Regions from separate parts of the Oceanobacillus sp. FSL K6-0251 genome, predicted to be linked through region 1. Evidence: riboswitches for the same ligand, from Rfam matches in the RefSeq annotation. Region 1 holds a riboswitch; each other region holds the start of a gene.
What was found. A riboswitch is a leader RNA that binds a small molecule or an ion and turns the genes downstream of it on or off. The one in region 1 is predicted to bind S-adenosylmethionine.
Positions count from the first base shown of each region.

Region 2: linked by a shared signal. The riboswitch ahead of MKY45_RS09830 (5-methyltetrahydropteroyltriglutamate--homocysteine S-methyltransferase) and the one ahead of MKY45_RS13620 (methionine biosynthesis PLP-dependent protein) in region 1 are both predicted to bind S-adenosylmethionine.
Region 3: linked by a shared signal. The riboswitch ahead of MKY45_RS21020 (O-acetylhomoserine aminocarboxypropyltransferase/cysteine synthase family protein) and the one ahead of MKY45_RS13620 (methionine biosynthesis PLP-dependent protein) in region 1 are both predicted to bind S-adenosylmethionine.
Region 4: linked by a shared signal. The riboswitch ahead of MKY45_RS11210 (carboxymuconolactone decarboxylase family protein) and the one ahead of MKY45_RS13620 (methionine biosynthesis PLP-dependent protein) in region 1 are both predicted to bind S-adenosylmethionine.

Region 1 covers NZ_JBBORS010000001.1:2,707,150-2,714,744, reverse strand. The annotation lists gene MKY45_RS13645 (M20/M25/M40 family metallo-hydrolase) at 1-1,508, shown strand, start outside; gene tatA (twin-arginine translocase TatA/TatE family subunit) at 1,580-1,795, shown strand; gene MKY45_RS13635 (YjcZ family sporulation protein) at 1,988-2,083, opposite strand; gene dacB (D-alanyl-D-alanine carboxypeptidase/D-alanyl-D-alanine endopeptidase) at 2,220-3,584, shown strand; gene spx (transcriptional regulator Spx) at 3,907-4,314, shown strand; gene MKY45_RS13620 (methionine biosynthesis PLP-dependent protein) at 4,485-5,591, opposite strand; SAM riboswitch class I at 5,741-5,845, opposite strand; gene MKY45_RS13615 (hypothetical protein) at 6,155-7,057, shown strand; gene MKY45_RS13610 (NAD(P)/FAD-dependent oxidoreductase) at 7,369-7,595, shown strand, end outside.
Region 2 covers NZ_JBBORS010000001.1:1,927,473-1,935,067, forward strand. The annotation lists gene MKY45_RS09825 (MDR family MFS transporter) at 1-790, shown strand, start outside; SAM riboswitch class I at 1,687-1,789, shown strand; gene MKY45_RS09830 (5-methyltetrahydropteroyltriglutamate--homocysteine S-methyltransferase) at 1,885-3,000, shown strand; gene MKY45_RS09835 (GNAT family N-acetyltransferase) at 3,398-3,871, shown strand; gene MKY45_RS09840 (quinone oxidoreductase family protein) at 3,888-4,862, shown strand; gene MKY45_RS09845 (GNAT family N-acetyltransferase) at 4,967-5,767, shown strand; gene MKY45_RS09850 (cupin domain-containing protein) at 5,802-6,176, shown strand; gene MKY45_RS09855 (response regulator transcription factor) at 6,330-7,010, shown strand; gene MKY45_RS09860 (ATP-binding cassette domain-containing protein) at 7,108-7,595, shown strand, end outside.
Region 3 covers NZ_JBBORS010000001.1:4,299,987-4,307,581, reverse strand. The annotation lists gene MKY45_RS21040 (ABC-F family ATP-binding cassette domain-containing protein) at 1-1,447, opposite strand, end outside; gene MKY45_RS21035 (hypothetical protein) at 2,137-2,715, shown strand; gene MKY45_RS21030 (YpmS family protein) at 2,779-3,438, opposite strand; gene MKY45_RS21025 (SGNH/GDSL hydrolase family protein) at 3,456-4,355, opposite strand; gene MKY45_RS21020 (O-acetylhomoserine aminocarboxypropyltransferase/cysteine synthase family protein) at 4,728-6,386, opposite strand; SAM riboswitch class I at 6,480-6,578, opposite strand; gene rarD (EamA family transporter RarD) at 6,775-7,595, opposite strand, start outside.
Region 4 covers NZ_JBBORS010000001.1:2,219,378-2,226,972, forward strand. The annotation lists gene parC (DNA topoisomerase IV subunit A) at 1-150, shown strand, start outside; gene MKY45_RS11185 (acyl-CoA dehydrogenase family protein) at 335-1,477, shown strand; gene MKY45_RS11190 (acetyl-CoA carboxylase biotin carboxylase subunit) at 1,494-2,849, shown strand; gene MKY45_RS11195 (acetyl-CoA carboxylase biotin carboxyl carrier protein subunit) at 2,851-3,060, shown strand; gene MKY45_RS11200 (enoyl-CoA hydratase) at 3,082-3,861, shown strand; gene MKY45_RS11205 (acyl-CoA carboxylase subunit beta) at 3,884-5,413, shown strand; SAM riboswitch class I at 5,752-5,862, shown strand; gene MKY45_RS11210 (carboxymuconolactone decarboxylase family protein) at 6,256-6,774, shown strand; gene MKY45_RS11215 (LLM class flavin-dependent oxidoreductase) at 6,820-7,595, shown strand, end outside.

The sequences.
Region 1 (7,595 bases):
ATGCAAAGCTTCAGGATTTAACTTATTTTCATGACCATCCTGCTTACTTAAAACTGCATGAGGCAGACCAGCGCCGGAAGCTTTTAACTGCTTTATATAAACATCCGGAAGCTACGCAGACGATTTGTTTGATCAGCCATTTTGATACGGTAAATACCGAGGAATATGGTTCACTTGAGCCGCTCGCAACACAGCCGGAGGAGCTTACGAAAGTATATCTGGAACAAAAGGATACATTTTCGAGAGAGATTCGTGCAGATATAGAATCAGGTGATTTCTTATTCGGGCGCGGCACAATGGATATGAAGATGGGGCTTGTGATGCATATGAGTCTGATTGAACAGGCCAGTATAGAGGAATGGCCAATTAACCTGCTTTTATTAACTGTGCCCGACGAAGAAGTGAATTCAGCAGGCATGCGTTATGCTATCCCTGTTCTGACGGAATTACAAAAACAGCATGATTTAACCTATACGTTATTTTTAAATAGTGAGCCGACATTTCGGCATGACCCAAAGGACAATACACACTATATTTACAGCGGGACAATCGGGAAAGTTTTAGCTGGAGCTTTATTCTACGGGAAGGAAACCCATGCAGGAGAACCATTGAGCGGAATGACATCTCCATTTATCTCTTCATTTTTAACAAGGGAGATGGAATGGAATCCCATTTTTCAGGAAACGGTACTCGGTGAAACCGCTCCGCTGCCGGTTACACTGCAGCAAACAGATTTGCGGCTGCGGTATTCCACTCAGACTCCGTACCGTTCTTCCGCTTTATACAATATTTTTCTTTTAGAACGGACAGCAGAAGAGGCTTTTGCTTTATTTGAACAGGTTGCCAAGACTGCTGCCGCACAATGTAATGAACGGTATAAAAAGATATGCAAGGATAATCAAGTGCAGCCGATTGGTCATGTAAAAGTAATTACTTATAAAGAGTTATTAGAGTATGCAGGGAATAAACTGGGCAGGGAATTTGTTGAAGATGTGAAAAAGGATATTCATTTTCATGATGACTATGATGACCGGGAAAAATCGCTTCGTATTACGGACAGCTTAATGATTCATTGTCAGGAGCTTGCGCCAGCCATGGTGATTTTATTTGCACCTCCTTATTATCCTGCTGTAAATTCCAGCGGTAACGGTTTTGTAGAATATTGTGTTGATTTTGTTGAAAAAGAAGCGAAAAACGAATTTCAATTAGATATCAAACGGAGTCATTTTTTAAATGGAATTTGTGATTTGAGTTATGTACATTATCAAGGCAGTGATACAGGCCTGCAGGTTTACGAGGAAAATACGCCGGTATGGGGGGATTCGTATGAATTGCCGTTTTCATTGATGCGTAAATTGGATGCACCTGTATTAAATGTAGGTCCGTTCGGACATGATGCACATAAACGCACAGAAAGGCTGCATGTTACCAATGCATTTGAGCAATTTCCATATTTAATGCGTCAGCTCATTCTGCAAATTTCACAAAAAGAAGGCAAATCGTTATAATTTTATGGGTGTAACCATTAAAAAATAGATCGAAATGATTTATAATGAAATCAGAATGGAGGTGTTGTTCCATGAGTCCAGCAAACATAGGTATTCCGGGTTTGATATTGATAGTTATCATTGCCTTAATTATTTTCGGTCCCAAAAAGCTTCCGGAAATCGGGAAAGCAGCCGGACAGACCTTACGGGAATTCAAAAATTCAGCAAATAATATAATGTCTGAGGAAGACAAAAAGAAAGAAATAAAAGAAGATAATGATGAGCCTGAAAAGGACCCGTCAAAATAAGAGGAACAAGGCGCCGATGTAGTTTTCCATCATGCGCCTTGTTTTTATATTACATATAAAAAATGCTTGTAAAGAGGTTGATGCATTATCTTTACAAGCGTTCATAATCACGATCTATTTTCTTAGCCAGCCGTACGTAAAGCTAATTAATTATAGGGAAGAGGAGGAAAAGATTTGTTTATCATGGCATCACTAGAATCCCCAATAAGAAGTACCTACAATAATCAATAAGATGAACAGGACTACCAGTAGAGCAAAACCTCCGCCAAATTCATTGTAATTACTCATTTTTTACACCCCCTGTATGTTTACTATATGAAATGATTTTATGTTTGAGAGGGTATTTGACTAGAAAAAAGGATTTTAACCTATAGATATCGAATTAGAAAATTAAGAACGTAATACATCATCCGAGGTGGAATCGATGCAAAAACTAAATAACTTTTTATTAAACAAATGTCACAACAAAGGAAGTGTTTCAGGAATAAGTGTGCGCTCCGGGACAAGCGGTGCAAGCTTGTTTAATTATTATGCATCAACACGGCTGCAGCCTGCTTCCAACTTGAAAATACTTACAGCAGTAGCGGCATTAAGGAAATTAGGTCCTGAATATACATTTCAAACCGAGCTTCATTTGGGGGGGAAAGTAGTGGAGGAAACCTGTCATGGTAATGTTTATTTGGTTGGAAAGGGAGACCCGACTTTACAAGAAAAGGATTATAAACAGTTTGTGGCTTCTTTAAAAGAGCGTGGGATCAAAAATATATCCGGAGACTTTATTCTTGATGACAGCTGGTACGATGATATCCGCTGGTCTGATGATTTAATTTGGGCTGATCAGCAATACGGGTATGGTTCAGAAGTATCTGCTTTAACACTTGCTCCAGATACAGATTATGATACGAATGCTATTAAATTAATCATTACCCCGGAAAAATTGCATACAACCCCAAAGATAGAAATCCTGCCGCATACGGAAGGAATTACGGTGACCAACGATGCTGTAACGACAGAAGAAGCAGATGAAGAAGCATTGATTGTAAGGCGGAATAATTCAGCAAATCACTTTTTTATATCAGGAAAAATCGGCAGGAAAGAAGGAAAGCAGGAAGTATATATGGCTATTAAACATATTGAAAATTATATCGCAGACACAATCCGGCAAATATTAAAAAAGGAAGGTATTGCGTTAGAAGGCCGGATAAAAAAAGGAAAGCTTCAGGGAGATGCAGCGTGTATTTACCATAAACAGTCACCGCCATTAACTGGCATTATTATTCCCTTTATGAAGCTTAGCAATAATGGGATTGGTGAGATGCTCACAAAAGAATTAGGGCGTAAAACATATGATGACGGTTCATGGGAATCGGGTCTGGCAGCAGTGAAAGAAGCTCTGGCTACCTATTCAATCAATCTGGATACAATCCAGTTAAAGGATGGTTCCGGAATTTCAGCAGCTAACTTTATTCCAGCCGAAGAACTGACGCGTTTACTGTACGAAATCCAGCAGGAAAAGTGGTTCCCTGAATTTTTAGCCAGTCTGCCGGCAGCTGGAGAAGCCGATAAAATGATTGGAGGCACTTTACGTGAACGTATGAAGGGACTGGATGTTCAGGCAAAAACAGGAACCATTGAAGGTGTCAGCACTCTTTCCGGTTATGTAACCAATGGAAAGGGAGAACGGCTTATCTTTTCCATCTTATTTAATCATTTATTAGATACGGATACAGGAAAAGAATTAGAAGATGAACTGGTTGCGATAATGGCGGAGATAGAAGAATGGTGTTGACCTTTGTCATTTGTTTTTTGGGGGGGTTCATTATTTGATTTAAGCTGTTATTAAACAGAAGTTTAAGGGCGTATTGTGGAATCGTGAAGCCGGGGAAGCATATTTATAGAGCGAAGGAATAATAGCAGCAAGCTTTATTTCGATGAATTAAGCTTCATTTCATGTTTTTTTTATGACCTTACCATAGTTTTACCACATTTCCATGCTAAAGTGAAACTAAGATAGAAAAAATGGAATGAAGAAGCAGAAATGTTTTACTTTCATTTCATCATAATCACTTTGAATCTTGTAATGAATATGTCAAATAATAAGGAGAATGAATATGACAGTGCATATTTACGGAGTATCTTGCTCATCTACAAGAAAAGCGAGACAATGGTTTCGCAAAAATGGAATTGCTTATAAGGAACGAAATATTTTACATCAACCATTGACAATTGACGAACTAAAGAATATTTTACAAATGACTGTGGAAGGCACGGATGAGATACTTTCAACCCGTTCTAAAATTTTTAAAGAATTGAATTTGAATGTAGAGGATTTGTCTCTGCAAACTTTATTGAAATTAATTCACAAATACCCAAGACTGCTGAAAAGTCCAATTTTGGTGGATGAAAAAAGATTCCAAGTTGGGTACCATGAGGAAGATATTCGTCAATTCTTACCTCGTAAAACGAGACAGCTGCAATGGTTACAATGGAAAGTGGATTTAGGTTTAATAAAAGGGTAACGAACCTTAAATGAACCTTAAATTATGGAAGCATACGATGAAATGGCTGTATGCTTCCATATGTTGAATGTTGAGCAAATTAAATAATATGTAAGGAAGAATATAATTTCATCTTTACTCTAAAAAAGAGGCAGCTTTAAAATGAGCTGCCTCTTTTTTGGGGTATTGTTTTAAATTTTACTGACAACCTGCAGCGCCTGCTCAATATCTGCTATTAAATCCTCCGCATCTTCAATTCCTACAGAGAAACGAAGAAGGTCATCACCGATTCCTCTGTTATCTCTTTCTTCCTCCGGCATATCGGCATGTGTTTGTGTTGTAGGATAGGTAATAAAGCTTTCTACACCGCCCAGACTTTCGGCAAATACAATTAAGTTGAGGTTAGCTAAGAAAGAACGCACCTGGTCGGCATCTTCTAAACAAAATGAAAGCATGCCGCCTTTATTTGGATAATAAACCTGTCCAATTGACGAGTGGTCTCGCAGGTAAGCAGCAATTTTTTGTGCGTTTTCCTCGTGACGCTGCATACGCAATGCAAGTGTTTTTAACCCGCGGACAAGCAGCCAGCTGTCTGAAGCAGATAATGTTGCTCCTGACGCATTATGCATTTCAAATAATTTTTCGGAAAGGTCAGGACTTTTGGTTACGACCAGACCGGCTAAAACATCATTATGGCCGCCGATATATTTTGTCGCACTATGCACTACAATATCCGCACCAAGCGTAATTGGCTGCTGGAGATAAGGTGTTAAAAATGTATTATCAACAATAAGCAGCAGGTTATGCTTTTTAGCCAGCTCCGCATACTTTTCAATATCCACCTCCTGAAGTAACGGGTTCGTCGGTGTTTCTAAAAAGATAGCCTTTGTATTTTCGTTAATACATCGTTCTGTTTCCGTGATATTTTGACAGACATCATAGGTCACGGAAATATTATAAGCTTTTTCAAAATGATTAAAAATACGGTAAGTTCCTCCGTAGATATCTTTTGTCGCGATAAGGTGATCGCCCATACGAAACAGGGAGGAGAGAACTAATTGAATAGCTGCCATTCCTGAGCTGCAGGCGAAAGCAGCATCTCCTTCTTCCAGCTTTGCGAAACCTTCCTCTAAAACAGATCTGGTCGGATTCTTGGTACGCGTATAATCATAACCTGTGGAATGGCCAATTTCCTGGTGCTGATAAGCTGTTGACATGTAAATAGGCGGATTTATAGCCCCTGTCCGTTCGTCCGTTTTATTACCTAACTGTACTAATGCTGTTTCTATTTTTCTCATTTTCCTTCAGCCTCCTCAATCCAGAAACATGAATTCGCTTATCTTTCGCGAATATGCTGTTTTCTTATGATTTTCCCATGTGAAATCAATAAAAAACCCTTCTTATTCCAGAGATGAGATAAGAAGGGTATGATATCGTGATGATACATATCTTATCTTTAAAGGGGAGTTCCCTTCTGGAATTAGCACCTTGCTAGAAGCAGCTGGTTGCTGAGACATCGTCGGGCCAGTCCCTCCGTCTCTCTGGATAAGAATTGGAATTTTATTAAATTATAATTACGTTAACTTTACAAGAGCGAGGAAAAAAAATCAAGTCTTGATTTTTTTAAAAATGAAAAAGCCGGCAACACTGGCTTAGAGGCTGTGTATAGAAAGAAGAAGCTTGAAAAAAACGAAAAGTATTTGAAAAGGACTCCGATGACGATTACAATGGTAGTGTAGTGAACGTATTGTTGAATGGTTATAAAATGGACAATTACTCTGAATGAGTTGGATATGTCTGATAATAAAAAGGGTGAAATAATAAATATCCGAATGAAACTATTTAAAAAGGAAGAAGATATATGCGCAAAAAAAAGCTATTATGGGTAAACATTTCTATGTTAGCAGGTTGTATTATCATCATTGGCATGGGGATTTATAAGGATAACCGCTCTGTAGAATATTCAATGGAAGTGAGTACAGAAGACGGAACTGGACAAACTGGAGAAAGCGTAGAGATTTTTACAACCTCCTGGAATAATCGGTTATTAGGAGACAATGAACAAATTTATCAAACAGCTAATTTAGATTATCGCAACATACTTCAGCAGGAAGACAATGAAATAGAAGTGCAGGAAGAGCGTACTGTGACTCAAGGTACCGAAACAGAGGAAGAAACATACACAAATCCAGAAACAGAGGTGCAGGAAGAAGATTATATAGCTTCTGAGGAAGCATCATCTAATCAAATAACAAATGATGAGCCAGCTGACAGTGAACAAAGCAGTAACGCTTCAAATAAGGAAAACGCAGCTGGTGAAAATAATGAGAATACAGAAAGCCGAGAATCAGAATCGAATAATACGCAACGTTCCACAGCTTCTGTACATCAGAATCAATCTGAAAAAAATAGCCGCTTTTCTGATTCCAATAATTCTGGAGCTGAAACTGAGGCGCCCGGCACAAATGACAGGAATGAAGAGAATTCAGAGAAAGAAGATTCAAAAGATAAATCGGATCAACCGCCGAAACAGCCGGAAGAGGAAGAAAATGGCAACGATGATAATGCAAACAACAAGGAACCCGATTCTGAAGATGTAGAGAGTGAAGAGCCGGAATCAGAGGAAGGAAATCCTGAAGAAGAAGAAAATAATGGAGAGCATGAGACTGAAGAAGAGGGAGAAAACTCAGACTCAGAAACAGATAAAGGTTCTGAAGAGCACAAAGGTTCTGAGGTCGATACTGCATCCATCTATGCTGATTAAATTACGAAAGAAAGCAGCTGTTTCATAATTAAATTAATAAGGTAAAATAAAACTGCGAATTTGCTGTAGCCTGGCGAATTTGCAGTTTTTTAATATTAAAATCTCAACTTTCGCACCTATTAATAAGCATATATATCATGCGGGTTCTTTGATAAAACAAGTTTCGCTAAGTTTTCTAAAGAAATTATAATGAAAATTAGCCTAATCCCGCAAAATTTGATATTATAATAGATGCAGTGACTATTAAACGTGATAGTTCGAAATTACATTACATTTTATTTGTGGAAGATAGAAAGGATGGAAGATGAATTATGAGTAAACCAAAAGTAGTCGTTCTTGGTGCAGGCTATGCTGGATTAGTTGCAACAAGACGTTTAACTCAACAGCTGTCTCCTGAAGAAGCTGAGATTGTGTTAATCAACAAACATAATTACCATTATGAAAGTACATGGTTACATGAAGTAGCAGCGGGTACGATTACCCCGAATCAGGCACGTTTTATGCTAACAGATGTAGTTAACCCTAAGCGTGTACGTTT
Region 2 (7,595 bases), 780 kb from region 1:
CATCCTTTCTACAGTTGGCTTCGGTGCAATTCTATACGGTTTCAGTGTCGCCGGTGACGCTGGGGGGCTCAGTCTTCAGGTCATTCTAACGATTGTTGTTGGTAGTATTTCTCTCTATTGGTTTATTACCAGACAGTTGAAATTGAAAGAACCGCTTCTTGAATTCCGGGTATTCAAACACAGCACATTCACGTTAGCAACAGCGCTTGGAATGCTGGTCTTCGCTGCGATGATTGGGACAAATGTGATTTTGCCGTTATACATGCAGAATATGGTTGGCTTCTCGGCGCTTGAATCTGGGCTTGTCTTGTTGCCCGGTACAATTATAATGGGATTCTCCAACCCGATTACCGGTTATCTTTTTGATAGATTCGGAGGAAAGTGGCTTGCTCGGGGCGGTTTGTTACTGCTATCCTTGACTACTTTTGCATTCACGAATTTATCTGCGGATACAAGCTTCAACTATCTGGCAACCATGAATGCCATTCGCATGATTTCGATTGCCATGGTAATGATGCCTATGACAACGATGGCACTGAACCAGCTGCCTAACGAATTGATTCCGCACGGGACAGCAATGAATAATACATTCCGCCAAGTAGCTGGATCAGTCGGTACAGCAGTGCTTGTAACAATCATGTCGACTGCAGCTATACCGGGTGAGGATATTAGCGGTATTATTCATGGTGTGAATGTATCCTTTATCGTAGCAGCAATTATTGCTATCGTTGGATTTATTCTTTCTTTTAAATTAAAAGAAGAAATAAAACCGGGAGATCGTGTCAGCTAAGATTTAAATAGGAAGGTAAATAAAGTACCAGCCATCGAAGCAATTTATCATTGTTAGATGTCTGGTACTTTTTTGATGTAGAACGGGGGAACGAAATTGTGTATTTCATCCCTTAAAGAAGTCTTAGTAAAAGATATGTGTAAATATAGTGGTAAAATAAAGATATATATTAAAAAACTTCAAAGAATGATAACAATGAAATTATCATATAGCAATATAAGACAGTTATTAAGATTTATAAGTGCTTTTTGAAAGTTAATACGATTTGGCGTTAAAAACGTGTTATAGCATATGGAGGGCTCTAACCATTGTGAATAAGAAACAAATAGATTGCGACCTTTATTGCCAATCTGCTTATTGCTGGTCTGCTAATAGCTAGTATTACGGCTATTGTCGTCAATCCAATGTTGATAACACATGGATTATCTAATATTTTAGCAGGCTGGAAACTTATCGAAATACAATTTTTTGATACTGTTTTTATGAATTTTCTTTACTTCGGCGGGTTTCTGTTTCTGTCTTATGTGTTGGGGATGCTGTTTGATTTGTTATACATGTTAATCCTTGAAGCAGCGAAAATAAAGCAGACAAAGGAAGTAATGCTTATGAGTTATGTGGCTCAATGGTTCCTTAGTGTTTGTTTTTATAAATTTTTTATTGAGTCCTTATTTACGAGGAATAGTGTATCGTGGGAAGGAGCAGCTATTTTATTTTTCTGCTTGTATTTGGCTGCTTTTGTGATTAGTGAAGATTATAAAATTTTTTCCGATAAAAAAAGTTAACGTAATCTTGATTTAAAATCAATTGCAGCAAGGTTCCTATATTTTGGGATTCTCCTTGACGAATTCATTGCTTCCATGTAAAGTAAACTGTAATTATTCGTATAATTCCATATATTCTTATCGAGAAAGGTGGAGGGACTGGCCCGCTGAAGCCTTAGCAGCAGACGTTGATTTGTACTGTGCTAATTCCAGAAGCATTTTTGCTTGAAGATAAGAAGAGATTTTATCATATCGAACCTCTTATATTTTCGGAAGGGGTTTTTTTAATGGAATATAGAATGAATATAGCAGATAAAGAGGAAGGGGTATTCGATGGCAATATCAGCAGAGACAAAAAATACACGGGCTCCATTCAGAGCAGATCATGTAGGGAGTTTTCTTCGTCCTCAGCGTTTAAAAGAGGCGCGTGCACAAAAGGCAAAAGGGGAAATCAGCTCAGAACAATTGCGTCAAATGGAAGATGAGGAAATTATCAAACTGGTAGAACAGCAGAAAGAAGCAGGACTTCAATCCGTGACGGATGGGGAGTTTCGCCGTGCCTGGTGGCATTTTGATTTTCTGGAAGGCTTAGATGGCGTGGAAGGCTATAGCGCGGAACAAGGCTTGCAATTCACTGGTGTGGAAACGAAAAAAAGAGGTATTAAGGTAACCGGTAAAATTGGTTTTAGTAATCATTATATGATTGAGCATTATAAATTCCTGCATGGTATTGCTGGAGATGCGGTTGCAAAATTTGCGATTCCGAGCCCGAACATGCTCTTTTTCCGGGCGGAGTTTGAAGAAGGAATTTATGAAAATGATGAAGCCATTATTGATGACCTGGTTGCTGCTTATCAAGGGGTGATTCAGGCATTATACGATGAAGGCTGCCGCTACTTACAGCTGGATGATACGTCCTGGGCAACCTTTTTCTCAGAGAAGGGCAGAAATTCGTTGATTGAAAAAGGAAGAAATCCAGAGAAAACAGCTGAATTATGTGCGAGAGCAATCAATGAATCGATTGCGAACAGACCAGATGATATGCTGGTAACAATGCATATTTGCCGGGGAAATTTCCAATCTACCTATATGTCAAGCGGCGGTTACGAGGCGGTGTCAGAAACGATTTTTGGCGGCCTACAGGTGGATGGTCTTTTCCTGGAGTTTGATGATGACCGCTCGGGAGGATTTGAACCCTTGCGTCATGTGAACCGTGATGATTTATTTATTGTGCTGGGTCTTATCACGTCTAAGTTCAGCGAGCTGGAAGATCCGGAAGCTGTTAAAGCAAGAATTACAGAAGCGGCGGGCTATGTACCGTTGAATCAGCTTTGCCTGAGTCCTCAATGCGGGTTTGCTTCTACAGAGGAAGGAAATTTATTGAGTGAGGAACAGCAATGGGAAAAAATCCGGCATGTTGTGCGAATTGCTGAAGATGTGTGGAAATAAGGGATATGAGAAAAAGGAGATTTGGAGAGGTGGGCTTTCCAAATCTCCTTTTTGCCGAACTTTTTGAATACGTACTATGAGTCATTTAGAGAAGATTGTTTTGAATGAAAATACTTTTGAGTTAATAAACCAGTATTGAAAACGGAAGCTAAGGTGATGAACAAAAATAAATTTGCCATTATGTCCTCTCTTTGTCAGCCTAATTTAAATTAAGGTTAACATGCGGGCGCGAAAAATTAAATATAAATTCTAAAAAAATTCAAACAAAGAAAGAAATCATTATAATTTTTTGATATATTAGTAATAACAATAAGGATATTCAGCTGTTTGATCATGGGAAATAAAAGAATTTATACGAATGATAGTACATCGTTTCAAATAAAAGGGAGAATGTAGAATGGAAATTCGCAGTTTGCAAAGTTCGGATTATGATGTCCTGATTCCGCAGATAAACGACTGGTGGGGCGGGCGTGATATGGCAGGGATGCTGCCTAAATTATTTTTTCAACATTTTAAGAATACCAGTTTTATCGCAGAAGAAGATGACGAGATGGTAGGTTTTTTAATTGGATTTTTATCACAGGATCAGTCAGATGAAGCATATATCCATTTTGTAGGTGTACACCCGGATTACAGAAAGAAAGATATTGGAAAAACACTTTATGAGAAATTTTTCGCCAAAGTTAAAATGGCTGATCGGAAAATCATCCGCTCTATCACTTCCCCCGTAAATAAAACATCGATTGCGTTTCATCAAAAAATGGGCTTTGTGATCGAGCGAGGAGACAAAACAGTAGATGGTGCAGCAGTAAAAGCAAATTATGATGGGTTTGGCAATGATCGCGTTCTGTTTAAGAAAGAGCTGACATAAAAAGGGAGGAAATAAGATGAAAGCGGTTATAATGAATGAATTTGGCGGATCAGATGTGCTGCAATTCAAAGAAATACCAAAGTCGGAACCTCAAACCGATGAAATTTTAATTAAAGTGATTTATACCAGCGTGAATTATGCTGATATTAAGAATAGAACCGGCAACAAAGCGAAGGCAAATTTCCCGATGATTTTAGGATTAGATGCCGCTGGAGTAGTCGAGAAGGTTGGAGCATCTGTAGAAAGCGTCAAGCCTGGTGACCGGGTTATATGCTTTCCAAAAGGGGGCGCCTATGCGGAATATGTCCTGGCCTCGGAGTTACTTACTTTTAAAATTCCAGATGAATTAGATTTTAAAATGGCTGCAGCATGCCCGACTGTCGGCTTTTTATCTTATAAATTAACATATGATTTAGCACAAATAACTCCAGATGATACGGTTTTAGTCCATTCGTCGGCCGGTGGAGTCGGTTCAACGATTATTCAGATGGCCAAATTGCTCGGAGCCAAACGAATTATTGGTACGGTCAGCAGCCTTGAAAAAAGCAGCGTGCCGTTTGAATTAGGAGCGGATGATGTTTATACATATACAGATTTTGATGAAAAAATAAAAGAAACAACAGATCGTAAAGGTGTAGACGTTATTTTTGATTCGCAGGCTGGAGAGATAACCGAAAGAAGTATGAAGGTTTTATCGCATTTTGGCAAGCTGGTTCATTTTGGGAATTCATCAGGCAGTATTGGAAATTTTAATACAAAGGAAGTGCACGCGAGCTGCCGGTCTGTACTGGGGTTCAGCTTAGGTACGACAAGAAAAGAAAGGCCGGAGACATTGGAAGCCGTATCTCAAAATGTCCTTGAATTAATAGTGAACGGAAAATTAGAAATAAAAGTCGGTACAGTGTTTCCTCTTGAAAAAATAGCGGAAGCACATGATTTTATCAGCAGCAGGAAGAGTACTGGGAAGATATTGATTCATGTTTCTGATTGATGGGAATGCGATGAGGAGTAAGAGAAGAAATAATGTCTTAACTGGAAGAATGTAAGATTTTAATCATGTAGAAGCTACTATTGACGTCTATTGGAGGAAGCAGGATGATACGAAAGCTGACAAAAGAGGATCATGCAAAAGTAATGGAGTTAGTTGAGCCTAAGGCTGCAGAAAATTTGTTTATTATTGGAGATATTGAAGCGTTTGGCTATGATTCGGATATTCAAGAAGTCTGGGGAGAATGGAAACAGGAAGATTTAATCGCTGTTCTCCTGCGCTATAGTGAGAATTTCATTATTTACAGTGAAGGGGAATATGATGTAAAAGGGTTTACAGAGATAATTAACGACTATAAACAGCGGTGCAATGTGAGTGGTCTTCAACATCTGATTAAACCATTACAGACTTATATTGATAAATATGTGCGTATACATAAAGAAACATACTATGCAGCTTGCGAAAAATTAAGTTATCCAGTGAATTTAGAAGAAGTAGAGCAGGTAGAATATTTGCAGCCTGTTGATTATGAAGAGAATGTAAAGATGCTGGACTCCATTCCTGAATTTGCAGCAAGTAATGTAACTGTTGAATCCAGGGAGCATGCAGAGAAAAATAAGACAGGACGCACCTATTTTATTCGTGATGAGAAAGGGACGATGGTTGCATCTGCATCGACAACCGCTGAAAATTCCCATTCTGCCATGATAGTTGGTGTTTGTACGCGCCCAGGGTATGAGCGTCAAGGCTATGCAACGAAATGTATGGAGAAATTATGCACTGCATTATTAGCAGAGGGAAAGTCACTTTGTCTTTTTTATGATAACCCAGCGGCTGGAAATATTTATAAACGATTAGGCTTTAAGGATATCGGGATGTGGACGATGATTCGTTATGAAGCGGAATAGGCTTTGGGTTTAATCAGAATAGGGGGCGGTTCATTTGAAAATTATTTCGTTTGAGCAAGAATCCGGCGTATCGATGGATACAGAGACAACGAAATTTATTGCGCATCGTCTTTTATTTGATACCGATGATATAAGAATGAGTTATATGTATTTGGGAATGGAGGATAATATTCCTTTTCACGAAGCGCAGACGGATCAGCTTTTCATGATTGTATCTGGAGAAGGCTGGGTCTGCGGCGAGGAGGAGAACAAAATCCCTCTGACTGCCGGTAAAGCAGCATTTTGGGAAAAAGGAGCGCTTCATGCTACAGGAACAGATTCTCAGATGATTGTTTTATGTGTGGAGGGGAAGCATTTAAACACAGAAAACATGCCTATATTAAAGAATGTTGTAACAGGCTATTATTGATTATTCTTTGTAAATAAAGGAGTATGCATCTTAGATTTCCTGCGCACTCCTTTATTTGTTTTGGTGAAGATATAGACAGGCACACTTTTCAAACGATGAAAGAGTGATTATTATTATAAAGTAATAGCTATTATACAAAAGTGAGTGGTAAACGTGAATGAAGAGAAACGAATTTTAATTATTGAGGATGATCAGGAAATCAGCAAACTGCTGCATGTAATTTTAACAAAAATGGGGATGACGCCAGTCTCTGCTTATTCGGGGACAGAAGGTCTGCTGCAGCTGAAAAGCAATCCATTCGATTTGATTTTATTAGATTTGATGCTGCCGGGGATTAGCGGCGAAGAATTTATTACGCAGGTCAGGGAAGAGAGCGCAATCCCAATTATTGTGATTTCCGCAAAGGTTGGAGTAGAGGATAAAGTTCAAGTCTTGAAAATGGGAGCAGATGATTATATAACCAAGCCATTTCACCAGAAAGAAGTAGAAGCCCGCGTGGAAGTACAGCTGCGAAAATCAACTGCTCCATCCTCACAAGAAGGCAAAAAAGTATGGCGGGGTTTGACTATTTTTCCAGAAAAGCTGTCTGTTACACTAGAGAACAAAACATTGCAGGTAACCAATGCGGAATTTGATATTTTATTCTTATTTATGAGTCATCCGGAGCATGCTTTTTCTAAAAGAGAGATTTACGAAAAAATTTGGAAAGGCACGTATGTCGGGGATGATAATACCATTAGTGTCCATATCTCCAATCTGCGCAGAAAAATGGCTGAAGTTACTCCAGAAGAGTATATCAGAACCATTTGGGGTGTCGGGTTCATGCTGGTTTGATTCTTTCTTTATGAATTCTTTATGATTTGCTTAAAGGATTTTAATGGCTCTTGCGCTAAAATAAATAGCAAGAACATTTAGTGAAGGAGCCGAGAAAATGAGTGCTGTTATTCAGACGTATACATTAACTAAGAAATTTAAGCAGGAAGAAGTCATTAAACCGCTTGATTTTTCTGTAGGAAAAGGAGAGATTTGTGCCTTAATTGGTAAAAATGGTGCTGGTAAATCGACTATTTTTAAAATGCTTGCAGGGCAGTTAACGCCGACAACGGGAGAAATTTACTTGTTTGGTAAGTCAGGCAAAGAAATGATGCAGGCGAAAAAAAGAATGGGATTTATGATAGAGACGCCGGTCTTTTTCCCGGATTTTACAGCAATTCAAAACCTGGAGTATTTTCGGATTCAAAGGGGAGTTGCGGAAAAGAAGCGGATATATGACGTATTAGAAATTGTCGGGCTGGCTAATCAAAAGAAGAAAAAATTTAGAGAATATTCTATGGGGATGAAGCAGCGGCTGGGAATCGCGCTTTCTCTTTTAAGCAGCCCGGATTGTTTAGTGCTTGATGAACCAATTAATGGTTTAGA
Region 3 (7,595 bases), 1.6 Mb from region 1:
CAAGCCCATTATTTAATGCTTGAATGGATTCAAGGTCAAGGTGGTTTGTCGGCTCATCCAAAATAAGCACATTCGCTTCGGAAAGCATCATTTTAGAAAGCATACAGCGGACCTTTTCGCCTCCGGACAGTACATTTGCTTTTTTCTTCGCTTCTTCTCCGGAAAATAACATTCTACCTAAGAAACCGCGCAGAAATGTTTCTGTTTCGTCCTCCGGAGAGTATTGACGCAGCCAATCCACTAACGATAAGTTTACACCGTCAAAGAACTCGGAATTATCTTTCGGGAAATAGGACTGGGAAGTCGTGATTCCCCATTTGTAAGAACCTTCGTCCGGCTCTAATTCTCCGGCAATAATCTGCAATAGCGTGGTATTGGCAATATCATCCTTGCCAACAAGCGCTACTTTATCATTTGGATTTAGTGTGAAGTTAATCTTATCCAGTACTTTCACACCATTAATCGTTTTAGATAAATCTTTTACTTGTAATAAATCATTTCCAATTTCACGCTCTGGGGTAAAGGCGATATATGGATATTTTCTAGATGACGGCTTAATATCGTCCAGCGTAATATTATCAAGCATTTTCTTACGTGACGTTGCCTGCTTCGACTTCGAAGCGTTCGCACTAAAACGGGCGATAAATTCTTTTAACTCTTTAATTTTCTCTTCTTTTTTCTTATTAGATTCTTGAGCCATACGGGATGCAAGCTGGCTGGACTCGTACCAGAAATCATAGTTTCCAACGTAAAGTTGAATTTTCCCATAATCGACATCTGCAATTTGCGTACATACTTTATTTAAAAAGTGACGGTCGTGGGATACAACGATAACCGTATTTTCAAATTGAATCAAAAATTCTTCCAGCCATTGAATTGCCTGAATGTCTAATCCGTTTGTCGGCTCATCCAGAAGAAGAATATCCGGATTGCCGAATAAGGCTTGCGCAAGTAATACTTTTACCTTTTGTTCTTCAGGAATCTCAGCCATTTTTAAATCATGAACAGATTCTTCTACACCAAGTCCTTTCAGAAGCACGGCAGCATCGGACTCTGCTTCCCATCCGTTCATTTCTGCAAATTCACCTTCCAGCTCAGCAGCACGAATGCCATCTTCTTCGCTGAAGTCTGCTTTCATATAAATTGCATCTTTCTCCTGCTTTACATTATATAAACGCTCATGGCCCATCAAGACAGTCTCTAAAACAGGGTGCTCTTCGTAAGCATAGTGATCCTGTTTTAAAACTGTCAGACGCTGTCCGGGTGTCAGTGATACATTACCGGATTGCGGCTCGATTTCACCTGAGAGAATTTTCAGGAAAGTAGATTTCCCTGCACCATTTGCTCCAATCACACCATAGCAATTTCCAGGGGTGAATTTTAAATTAACATCTTCAAAAAGCTTCTTATCACCATATCGTAAACTAACATTAGTTACTGTTAACATATTTTATATTGCCTCCAAAAAATCGTTATCAGAATAAGCTTACGTTATTTGAGATAACAATGCAAGATAAGACGGTTAAATAATTGATGTCGTATCCTATAATTTAAGGTGAGCAGAGAAATAGACCGGAAGGCTTAGTCAAAAATATGACGCTGGGTTATTACAGGAAGGTAAAATAACAGGTATCATCAAAGTAAGTTAAGGAAATATGTTATTCATTATCCTCTAAAACCGGGTTGGGAAGCAAAGAGGTGTGAATGCCAGCAAAAAATGGTACACAAGCGGGATGCCAATTCAGATTATTTTCATATACTAGGAAATAAGAACATGCTGAAGAAATATCGATAGATGAAAGCAAGCGACCGAAAGGAATCTGATGCTGCGATGAAAAAGTACAAGGCGTATCGAAAGCATATTAAGAAAAAATCATGCCGATTTAGAACAGCCAATGAAACTTTTTTTAAATGTAATACGTAAATAAATGGTAGAAGAACAATTTATATAGAAGAGAAAAAAATGAACACGACATTTCCTCATTAATGAAGGATGCAGTGATTTGAAAAAAGCAATTTTGCTGAAAAACGTTAGGTTTACTAGTTTACCTAATTTTTTGTATCAGCTGTTGTATATTAAAAAGCTTTTGTATATATTAATAAAAAGGGGTATGTCCAAAGAGGGGGAACACGTAGATGAAAAGCAAGTCGGTTTATTTGCTGTTTACCGATACAGGAAGCTATCTGTCACGATTAATTCATCTGTATACCCATGAGCCTTTAAACCATGTTTCTATAGCTTTAGATAGAGAATTAACAGAAGTTTATAGCTTTGGGAGAAAACAGCCTAATAACCCATTTATCGGCGGCTTTGTGAAGGAGGATATTTTCTCGCCGTACTTAAATCAGTCCAGGTGTGAAATTTACGAGCTTAAAGTCACTGAAAAAGAATATGAATATATTAAAACCTTTATTCAGCATATAGAGATTGATAAAGAGAAATACCGTTATAATTTTATCGGTCTGTTCGGGGTTATGATGAAAATAAAAATTACACGGCAGACAGCCTTTTTTTGCTCACAGTTTGTGGCAACCATTTTACAAAATGTAACGAGCCTTCCGCTGACAAAAGATCCTTATTTTACAACACCAGAGGATATTCGGAGTGCTCCTAATTTAAAGCTTATCTATGAAGGGGTATTATTACATTATAAAGACATAGATTCGTTATCACTGACAGAACAGCCATCATTATCTTATATTTCTAATTTATAAATGTCATGATAAGGCATCTAAAAAGCACAGCGTCTCACTGGAGGCGCTGTGCTTTTTTGGGTTTCATTCAAACAAGTCCTGCATCGCGTCCATGCTGACATCTTGAATGCCAAGAGTTTCATAAGGGACGACAAGTTTCATGGTAATATTATTTGCTTCTAAGTCCATATGGTGTACAGCAACATCGAAATTCCCCTGTAATTCCATATCAGTAACAGCTACATAAATTTCCTGGCTGTCTGGATCAATAGTTACCCATTCAGGCATTGGCAAAAAGCGATCCATATATTCCATGATTTTTTTGTTCGGCAGCTCTAACAGTCCAACGGATATCGACTTTTGCTGTAGGATAAGGTCCCCATTTGCCTGTTCAATCGGTTCAAAACGGACGGATAAAGGCACCGTAGAGGAGAAAACAGGCAGTTCTCCCATCAGATGCACATCATCTTCAAGCAAAATACGGTAATGATGCTCTGTTCCCTCCAGTAATTTTTCAATATAAGCATTGACTAGATTATTTAAGTTTTGCTTGGTTGTCTGAATATAAAACTCAGAGCTTTCCTGCTCGTCTATCATGGTATTTGGAGGGAATGCATTATTGGAAACCGGCCAAAAAATAAGTACCAGCAGAACCAGCAGGATAAGGCCGTTAAAGATGAGGAGACCGAAAAACCCGGCCCTCCATTTATTATTGATTTTTATTTGTCTGTTCTTTATTCTCATTATGTTTTCATCCCAACTTAATTAAAATATTCCAGAATACGTTCAGCCATTAAATAATATCCGTCATAATTAGGGTGGAAATTATCTTCTGCAAATAAGTCTGCAGCATCGTCATCAAATAAATCATCAATTGGAACAAAAGTGCTGTTTTCATTTTCGCTGACAATTTCTCTTCCGATATCATTCCAATTCAGAACGATTTGATCCAATTCCGGGATATCCTCAAAATAATTTTTAAAAGGATTAAATATACCTAATAGATAAATAGAAGCATCCTCATTAAGGGAACGGATCGTATCAAATATCTCATGTAATCGTTCTTCATAGGATGTTTGTTCTTCATTGAAATAGCTGATCTCTAAATCCATGATATTTTCCTTCAGTACTTGCATAATATCATTCGCACCGATGGTTATGATAATCATATCTGCTTCTTCTAAAGCCTCAGCTAATGCAGGTTCTTCCTCCAGACGGTGAAGCAGCTGGTCCGTTCGGTTTCCGCGCTTTCCGAAATTTTGAAAATGAACGTTGGTATCAAGAACCTGGAGTGTTCTGTCTAATATCCCGACATACCCTCCCTGATCTGTATCGTCCCCTACCCCTTGCGTCAGGGAGTCTCCGAGTGCCACAATATCTACATCTTCCTCCGAAGCAAATTCAAATGTATTTTCTAAATCTTCGTCGACAGCGATTGGAGTATTTTCCTGCTCTTCAACGTCCCCCATAACCTCTTCGCTCTCTTCGGGTGTTTCTTCCTCATTTTCTGTTTCTTCAGGCGTAATTTGTTCTCTTAATGCTTCTTCTTTTTCCCGTTGTTCCGAGTTTAATTGAAAATAGGGCAGCTGTAAAATTGCAAAAACAGCAATAGCGGTAATCAGAGTGGAGCTAATGAGAATAAACCATTTCTTTTTCGTCATTTTCATCATCACACCTACGTGTTCTTTTCTTCTAGTTTATGTTGGAACAAATAAAATTACCTAAGAATACGAAAAGGAAATTAAATTTGTTATATGTGTATTTGCAAAATGGATTGGTAAAGTTTCATAGAATATATGCGTCTTCTTATAGTCTTATTTTAATCAAGGATAATCAATACTAAACAGATTAAATGAAAAACGCCTTCTAATTTTTAAGCTAGAAGACGTAACCACATTATAGTATAACATAAAACGAAACATCAATCAGTGGGAGTGTTGTTTTTCTCCATGATAAAATTACCCGCCTTTCTTAACAATAAAACATGGAAATGTTCTATAAAAGAAAGGCGGGGAAGGATGTTGTTTTTGTATTTAACGTCCGGAGCTGCGTAATTCAAGAGCAAATTGCGCCGGCTGAACGGTCGAAAGAATAAACACTTCAGATGATACTTCAGGAGCAGAAGCTGTGAATAAAATCGTGCCCTGATAAGCTGCGTTTTCTTCTGGTGTCTGTTTACCTTCCTGCAGCCATATTGCATCAGCTCCTGTTAATATATCTGTTGTCACTTCATCGATATCTGCCGCAGGAATTACCTCATAGCCTAATTTATAGAGAGGAACAATTTCTTCGTCCGCGATGCCGACAGTAATAATCCGCTTTTTGCGGACACCTTCGCTGCGGTCAAATGGGGATTGAAGTAAATTTTGCACTGCTATTTCCTCGGCTGATTTTTGATTGCCCTGTGATTTTCCTGTTGCTTTATCAATGGCCTGATCCAAGTCAGCTACAATATCGTCAAATGACTCTAAACCAATGGATAAACGGACCAATTCTTCCGTTGTACCGCTTTTTGCCAAGTCCTCATCTGTCAATTGCTGATGGGTTGTAGAAGCAGGGTGGATAATAAGCGATTTGGCATCCCCCACATTGGCGACATGAGACCAGAGCTGCACATTATCGATTAGAGTACGGCCTGCTTCTCGTCCGCCTTCAATACCAAATGTAATAACTGACCCAAAACCGCCCTTTAAGTATTTTTTAGCAAGCTGATGGGAGGGATGTGATTCCAGCCCCGGGTAGTTGATCCATTCTACAGCAGGGTGATTTTCCAGGTAAGCTGCTATTTTTTCTGCATTTTCGCTATGCTTCCTGATGCGTAAGTGTAAAGTTTCCAGGCCTTGCAGTAATAAAAAGGCATTTTGCGGACTAAGCGCAGGTCCGATGTCACGTAATAATTGGACGCGCAGCTTGGTAATGAATGCAGCAGGACCTAAATCCGCATATTTTAAGCCATTATAGCTCTCATCCGGCTCGATAAAATCAGGGAATTTATCATTATTCCAATCAAATCTGCCGCTGTCGACAACGACACCGCCGATGGTTGTGCCGTGTCCGCCAATCCATTTCGTGGCGGAGTGAACCACAATATCCGCACCCCAGGTTAACGGCTTGGCAAAATAAGGGGCAAATGTATTATCAATAATTAAAGGAATGCGATGATTATGAGCAATATCAGCCACCGTTTCGACATCAAAAACATATAAACTTGGATTAGTGATGATTTCTCCAAAAATTGCTTTTGTTTTATCTGTAATTGCAGCCTCAATAGCATCCGGGTCAGTTCCATCTACAAATTTTACATTGATTCCATAACGGGGGAGCGTGTTGGCAAATAAGTTATACGTCCCGCCATATAGATTGCTGTCCGCGATAATCTCATCACCGGCACGGGTGATATTTAAAATCGCCATCGTAATAGCTGCCATCCCGGAAGCTAGACCTAAAGCACCGACTCCGTCTTCTAATTGTGCAATCCGCTGCTCAAATGTATCTACCGTCGGATTCATAATTCGAGTATAGATATTACCTGGCTCTGCTAATCCAAATAAGTTTTGTGCATGCTCTGTATCACGAAAAACATAAGAGGTTGTTTGATAGATTGGAACAGCACGTGCTCCGGTTGTCGGGTCTGGAACCTGCCCCCCGTGTAACAAAATCGTTTCGTCTTGCTGTACTGGATAGTTTGACATTGTATTTCCTCCCTTTTTATTGAAAACACTCTTTTACCTGAAAAAAGCTCTCTTCTATAATGAAGAGAGCTCTGATAACTGACTTAGAACCCTCTCTTATCTTTCAGATGATATATCTGTAGGATGGAGCACCTGAATGTTCAAGTTGCCGGGCTTCACAGGGCCTATTCCCTCCGCCGCTCTTCATAAGAGATTCTGCTAAATATTTTGAAATTACTTGCGAGTATATAGTTTTACAGGTTAAAAGTCAAGTGTTTTACTAGGGATTAATAGATGAAATAAAGTGAATCTTCCTTCAGCGGGGATTTCTTTCATCCTTACTGAAGGAATTATCACAAAAGTATGACCTAAAGGCCTTTGGACGAACCGGGCCGTTACTGGCTGAAAACTATGCCTTTCTTCTTTTTCTCCGCGGTGCATCCCGGTAAATACTGGCCATATAGATAATAAGTGCAGCCCAAATCAAAGCAAAGGTAATCATATGATGTACCGTAAAGGTTTCATTATATAGAAATACCCCCAGAAAGAACATAATTGTCGGTGCCACATATTGTAAAAAGCCAACCATTGCCAATGGAATCCGTTTGGCCCCTGCAGCAAACAGCAGTAAAGGTATTGCTGTAACACCCCCCGCGCCTATAAGTAAAAGATTGTCCGATGTAAACAAAGGAGAAAAAGTAAAAGATCCTTCTGACGGAACAAATAGTAAATACAATAGAGCAATCGGAGCCACTACAAGTGTTTCAATAGTAAGTCCATACATTGCATGCAGATGGAGTGTTTTTTTAATCAATCCATAAAAGCCAAAGGTGATGGCCAATAACAGCGAAATCCAAGGGAACACACCATAGCTCAGTGTTAAATAAAGTACGCCGATACCGGCAAGGATGAACGATAAGACCTGTCCTTTCGTTGTCTTTTCTTTCAATACAAATACCGCTAATAAAATGCTGATCAAAGGATTGATATAGTACCCTAAGCTGGCCTGCAGCACATGTCCATGCTGAACCGAAAAAATAAATAGAAACCAGTTAATAGATATAACGATGGAAGCTGTAATGATAGCGATGGTTTTCTTTTTATCTTTTTTCAGCTCGTGGACCGTTTCAATCAGTTCACGCCAATTACCTGTCACCAGTACTAAAAAAATCATGAAAATTAAGCTCCAGACAATCCGGTGGGCTAGTACTTCGCCAGCTGGAACATGTT
Region 4 (7,595 bases), 490 kb from region 1:
CAGAAGGTATATCCGCTGGAGTTATCCGCCTCCGATCGTTATGGCAACGGATCGTTTATGATTGATGCCGATCAGACCGGTGAAGTGATGGAAGTATATAAAGAAACAGTGTATGAAAAACCATTTGAAAATAATGATGAAGAATCGTAAAAAAATGATATTAACTCCCTGACAATGCCAAAACATTGTTAGGGAGATTTTTGTATTTTAGTTGAATAAAGAAGTCAGAGCAGCTGCTCAAGAAAAAGATTTTTATCTTTTCCTTTGCCTAATTCCCAGCTTTTGATAAAATGATAATGTAAGCGTGTTCAATTCGTCAAAAGGGGGTACGAGAATGGATTTTGATTTAACCAAGGAACAAAAGATGATTCAGCGGATGGTTTCTGACTTTGCTGAAAAAAACATCCGTCCAAGAGCAATCGATATTGATGTTAATGCAGCTTTCCCGGAAGATATTTTTCAAGACATGGGAGAGCTTGGTTTATTAGGGATTCCATTTCCTGAAAGCTATGGAGGCTCGGGCGGTGACACCGTTTCCTATGCCATCGCTGTAGAGGAAATCGGCCGCCGATGCGGAAGTACGGGCTTAAGTTATGCCGCTGCAGTTTCTTTAGGTGCCAGCCCGATTTATTATTTTGGAACAGAAGAACAAAAGCAGCGGTTTTTAAAACCAATTGCTGAAGGCCGTTCTCTTGGAGCTTTTGGTTTAACAGAACCGAATGCAGGGTCTGATTCCGGGGGGACAAAAACTACTGCTAAATTAGACGGAGACGAATATATTATTCAAGGAGAAAAATGTTTTATTACCAATGCCAGTTTTGCAGATTTTATTATTGTAACGGCAGTCACGAAAAAGGATGCAAATAACAAGAATAAAATATCTGCCATCATTGTGCCGACAGATGCTGAAGGGCTGACTGTCCGCAGTGATTATGACAAAATGGGCGTGCGCGGGTCAGATACCGCAGAAGTCATCTTGGATAATGTCCGTGTTCTCAAAGAAAATTTACTTGGTACAGAACATCAAGGCCATCAGCAATTTTTAAAAACATTAGATGGAGGAAGGATTTCTATTGCGTCATTAGCTGTCGGTATTGGTCAGGCGGCTTTAGACCGTTCCTTGCAGTACGCGAAGGATCGTAAACAATTTGGCAAATCCATTTCCAGTTTTCAGGCGATCCAATTTAAATTAGCAGATATGGCGATGGAAATTGAGCTTGCTCGTAATATGGTTTATAAAGCAGCCTGGTTAAAGGATCAGAATAGAAGCTTTTCCAAAGAGGCAGCATACGCAAAATTGTACGCAACGGAAATGGCATTTCGTGCGGCAAATCAGGCGATTCAAATTCATGGCGGTTATGGTTATATGCGTGAATATGAAGTAGAAAGGCTGCTCAGGGATGCTAAGTTATTGGAAATTGGAGAGGGGACATCTGAAATCCAACGCTTGGTTATTGCAAGACAGCTAGGCTGCTAGAGAAGGAGAGAAGATCATGATACAAAAAGTATTGATTGCTAATCGCGGTGAGATAGCCAGAAGAATTATTCGCAGCTGCAAAGAATCAGGTATCAGGACGGTAGCTGTCTATTCCGAAGCAGATGAGAATGCTTTATTTAAACAAGAAGCTGACGAAGCTTATCCTATCGGTCCTTCACAAGTGCAGCAAAGCTATCTTCAATTAGATAAAATTATAGAAGTGGCCAAAAAAACAAATGCCGATGCAATTCATCCAGGCTACGGTTTCTTGAGTGAAAGCCCTTCATTCGCTGAACGCTGTAAAGAAGAAGGAATTATTTTTATTGGACCGGAAGCGGCTATTTTAAGTCTGATGGGAAGTAAAATTGAAGCTCGAAAAGCGATGATAGCAGCGGGGGTGCCTGTAATTCCCGGTACTGATCGTGCGGTGGAATCGCTGGAAGAAGCGGTCACTTTTGCCGAGCAAATTGGCTACCCTGTGATGTTAAAAGCATCTGCAGGCGGTGGAGGTATCGGAATGGAGGTTGTTCACACTTCGGATGAACTGCGAAAAGCTTTTGAAAATAACTCCAAGCGGGCCTTGTCTTTCTTTGGGGATGGAGCAATGTTTTTAGAGAAACACATAACAAACAGCAGGCATATTGAAGTACAGGTTTTAGCAGATTGTCATCAGCATACGGTTCATTTATTTGAAAGAGAATGCTCTATTCAGCGCCGGAATCAAAAGGTCTTAGAAGAAGCCCCATCGCCATCTATTTCTGAAGCACTTCGCATGAAATTAGGAGAAACAGCTGTTATCGCTGCGGAGGCAATTGATTATAGCAATGCCGGAACAATTGAATTTTTAGTTGATGAATCGGAGCAATTTTATTTTTTGGAAATGAATACACGTATTCAGGTAGAGCACCCCGTCACAGAAGAAATAACAGGGATTGATATTGTCAAAGAACAGATTCGTATTGCCAATCAGCAGGCACTGTCTTTTACACAGGAAGAAATCACCCGAAACGGGCATGCGATAGAAATAAGAGTTTATGCAGAAGATCCCATTCGATTCTTTCCATCGCCCGGAAAAATCACAGCACTGGAACTGCCTGAAGGAGAAGGTGTCCGTAATGAATGTGCTGTTGCATCCGGAGATATGGTAACTCCTTTTTATGATCCAATGATTGCAAAACTGATCGTTTTTGGGGAAAACCGGGCAGAAGCGAGGAATAAGCTGGAAAAAGCGCTTGGTCGATTCAAAATAGAAGGGATAAAAACCAATATACCGATGCTTCAGGAAATTATCACCTATGAGGCATTTAAAAAAGGAAATACACCAACAAACTTTTTAGATAAATATTATCAACCAACTACAGGAGGGAATTAAGATGGAGATTAAAGCATCGATGGCAGGAAATGTGTGGAAGATTACAGTGCAACAGGGAGAGGCTGTGGAAGAAGGGCAGGATGTCGTTATTCTAGAGTCAATGAAAATGGAAATTCCGATTGCTTCAGAGGGAAAAGGGATTTTGAAGGAATGGAAGGTGCAAGAAGGAGATTTTGTTAATGAAGGAGATACGATTGCAATCGTTGACTAAATCAGTTTGGAGTGAACGCCTATGCAACTTGTAAACGTAGAAACAGTGGATAATCATATCGCTGTTATCACATTAAATCGGCCGGAAGCAGCCAATGCATTATCTTTCGCGTTACTAACAGAGTTAGAGAATTGTATTCAAAAAATCAGTACGGATCGTGCTATACGCTGTGTGATTATTACAGCCAGCGGAGAAAAAGCTTTCTGTGCCGGAGCAGATTTAAAAGAACGAAAGGCAATGAATGAGGAGGAAGTTGTTGCTGCTGTACAGAAAATTAGCAGACTTGCCGATTCCATAGAAAAAATAGAGGTTCCTGTAATTGCTGCTATTAATGGCGTCGCCTTTGGAGGTGGACTGGAAATCGCTTTAGCCTGTGACCTGCGCATTGCGGCCAATCATGTAAAGCTGGGGTTGACGGAAACCTCTCTGGCGATTATACCCGGAGCCGGCGGGACACAGCGTTTGCCAAGATTAATTGGAATCGGCCAGGCGAAACTGCTTATTTATACTGCCAAAACAATTTCAGCAGAGGATGCATTAGCCATTGGACTGATTGAGCGGTCAGTCGCCACTTCTTTTTTACAAGACGAAGCAATAAGTATTGCCCGGAAAATAAGCCAAAATGGACCGATTGCTATGAAGCAGGCTAAACAAGCGATTAATCAAGGAATGGATCTTTCGATAGATGAAGCGGTTCAATTGGAACATGCAGCTTATGTAAAACTAATACCGACAAAGGACAGAAAAGAAGGATTGCTTGCATTTCAAGAGAAAAGAAAGCCTGATTACCATGGAAGTTAAAGCCGGAAAGGAGAATGCTTATATGCCTGTGAATCAAGAACTTAAGGAGCGTATAGAAAAAATAAAAAAGGGAGGAAAACAAAAGTATCACGACAGCAATGCTGAAAAGGGCAAGCTTTTTGCTAGAGAAAGAATCCAGCTTCTTTTTGATTCTCATGAGACACTTGAGGATGGTTTATTTGCCAATGCGATGGATGAAGACCTGCCGGCAGACGGCGTGGTTACAGTAACAGGAAAAATAAACGGTCAGACAGTTTGTGCGATGGCAAATGATTCGACCGTCAAAGCAGGAAGCTGGGGACAGCGGACGGTGGAGAAAATTTTACGTATTCAAGAGACGGCTGAGAGGCTGGAGGTGCCCATGGTTTATCTGGTAGACTCTGCCGGTGCCCGAATTACAGATCAAATAGATATGTTCCCGGGAAGAAGAGGAGCGGGACGTATTTTCTATAATCAAATTAAGCTGTCAGGAAGAGTGCCGCAAATCTGCTTATTGTTTGGTCCATCCGCTGCCGGCGGTGCCTATATTCCGGCCTTTTGTGATATCGTTGTCATGGTTGATGGGAACGCATCGATGTATTTAGGTTCACCGCGAATGGCTGAAAAGGTCATTGGCGAAAAGGTTTCTTTAGAGGAAATGGGCGGAGCAAAGATGCACTGTACAACCTCAGGAGTAGGCGATGTTTTAGTAGATACCGAAGAAGAAGCGATTCAATTTGCACAGAAGTACTTAACGTATTTTCCTGCTAATTTTCGTGAGAAGCCAAAAAAAGCAGCATCTGTAGAACCAAAAAGCTTTGATAAGCCAATCAGCGAAATTATTCCAGAAAATCAAAATGCTGCTTTTGATATGTATGAACTGATTGACCGTACAATTGATGAAGGCAGTTTTTGTGAAATAAAAAAGCGGTTTGCTCCAGAATTAATTACTGGGCTGGCCCGTATCAACGGTCAAAGTATAGGAATCATTGCTAATCAGCCACGTGTAAAAGGAGGCGTTCTTTTTACGGATTCAGCAGATAAAGCAACAAAATTTATCCAATTATGTGATGCGTTTGAAATTCCGCTGCTGTTCTTAACGGATGTACCAGGATTTATGATTGGAACAAGAGTGGAGAAGCAGGGAATTATTCGCCATGGAGCCAAAATGCTGTTTGCAATGAGTGAGGTAACGGTACCTAAAATTTCTGTTATTGTCCGAAAGGCTTATGGAGCTGGTCTATACGCGATGTCAGGGCCGGCTTTCGATCCGGATTGCTGTTTAGCCTTTCCAAATGCACAGATTGCTGTTATGGGACCGGAAGCAGCAGTGAATGCAGTAGAAGCAAATAAAATCGCTCAGCTTCCAGAAGAAGAAAGGGAGGCATATATCGCAGAAAAGCAGGCCGCCTATAAAGAGAACATTGATATTTACCGCTTAGCTTCCGAAATGATTATTGATGATATCATTGATCCAGATCATCTTCGGAGCGAGCTGACAAGACGTTTCATCATTTATCAGAATAAGAAAAAGCAATTTACCGAGAGAAAACATGGGGTTTACCCAGTGTAAACAAATAATGGAAACGCTTAGGCTAGAATGTGGTCTAAGCGTTTTTACTGAAAACAAAAGAATATTAATTCACCATAATTGTATTATGTAAACTAAATGATGAATTTTAAGGACACGATGAAAAAAGCTGCTCAATCGATTTAGCATCGTACTCTATAGCAGGAAAATATAATTACATGTGATAAAACAACCAGTCGCCGCTTACAGCAAAAAGATATCTGCTAATATTATCAATAGATTTTGATCAAGAAACGCTTCATTAAATTAAAATTTCCACTTGACATATTTTTTGAATTCGATAACATATAAAGAAATCTTAAAAAACTAAATAATGTAATTCCTTATCAAGAGCCGGGGGAGGAACTGGTCCTATAATCCCGCAGCAACCATTACTGGAAACGCAGTAAAATGGTGCTAATTCCAGCAAGTTTTCACTTGAGAGATGAGGCAGTGTGTAAAGAAACCCTCTTCTCCTGGAAAAGGGGTTTTTTCATTTTTAAACAAGGGTAGGGAGGGAATAATTTCAAAGGGGCAAGCATGGCTTAAAACCGAGTAATTAGATAGGTAAAGTTTAATTATTATGGTGGCTGTAAGAAAATTAACGAGATGGATTTACAATTTGTATGATTTTATCGCAGCACAAATCAGTGGGCAAAGGAAACAGACCAGGTTCACGATGTCCTAGGGCTGAAACTGGGACTGGGACTGCGATTACTCGTCCCATCGAAGAACTTTTGCGATTAACCGTCCTATTATAAAGAGTTGTGCGTCGAAAAACCTTCACTAATTGAAGTTTCACTGTATGACAAACCAAAATTTTAAATGTATGAGGAGAGATTTCATTGACTAAAACAGATAGTTTATATCAAAAATCTTATTTTAACCGGATAACAGAATTAAAAGAATATGCACCGGAAGCGTTTCAAACTTTTTTTGCTTTTAACGATAAAGCATTAGCTGAGGGTGAATTATCAGTTAAATTAAAGGAATTAATTGCGGTAGCCGTAGCGCACATTACGGGGTGCCCGTACTGCATTGATTTACATGTGGGGAATGCTAAAAAAAATAACGCTGATAAAGAGGAAGTAACAGAGGCCATTTTTGTTGCAACAGCTCTAAAGGCTGGTTCAGCGGTTGCTCATGGTGTGAATGCGCTAAATGCGTTTGATGAAGAGGAAAAAGACGAGCTGTACAAAGCATCCTATTTTAATAGATTAACCGAATTTGGTGACATTGATGCGGATACATTCAAGGCATTTGCTGCTTTTGATCATAAATCTATCAAAGCAGGCAAATTGACCGAAAAGGAGAAAGAGCTTATCGCGGTGGCATCAGCACATACCACAGGCTGCCCGTATTGAAGCGGTCAAGATGAAAATTTATGAGAAAAGGAGCTTATCGAAACGATGACAAAACAAATTCACCTGAATGGATTTATTCAAAATTCACCTTCCCCTCACTCGACAGGATTATGGAAGCATGAAAAGGACGAGGGGACAAAACATAATGACCTGTCATATTGGATAGAAACAGCAAAAATCCTGGAACGCGGTAAATTTGATGCCATGTTTATTGCTGATGTGCTTGGAACCTACAGTGTATATGAAAATAGTCATGAAGCAGCTGTCCGGCATGCTGTACAGCTTCCGGCTCATGATCCATTGATTCCGATTTCTGCTATGGCGGCTGTCACTGAAAATCTCGGCTTTGCGCCAACAATTTCTGCTACATATGCACAACCATACGCACTCGCAAGGCAGCTATCTACACTGGATCATTTAACGAATGGAAGAGTTGCCTGGAATGTGGTGACTTCTTATTTAGAAAGCGAGGCAGTCAATCTTGGCCTTTCCAGCCGTCTTCCTAAGGAACAGCGCTATGACCGTGCAGATGAATTTCTCGAAGTCGTTTATAAACTTTGGGAACACAGCTGGGATGACAATGCTGTTGTTCATGATGGCACAAAGGATACATTTGCACAGCCGGATAAGGTTCGTTTGATTAATCATGAAGGTGAATTTTTCAATGTACCTGGTCCGCATTTGGTTGAACCTTCTCCGCAGCGTACGCCTGTTTTATTCCAAGCAGGAGCTTCACCAAAAGGAAGAGATTTTGCAGCGAAACATGCAGAGGCGGTTTTTACTAAAAATCATTCCTTGGATGCGTTAAAGGCCTATGTTGC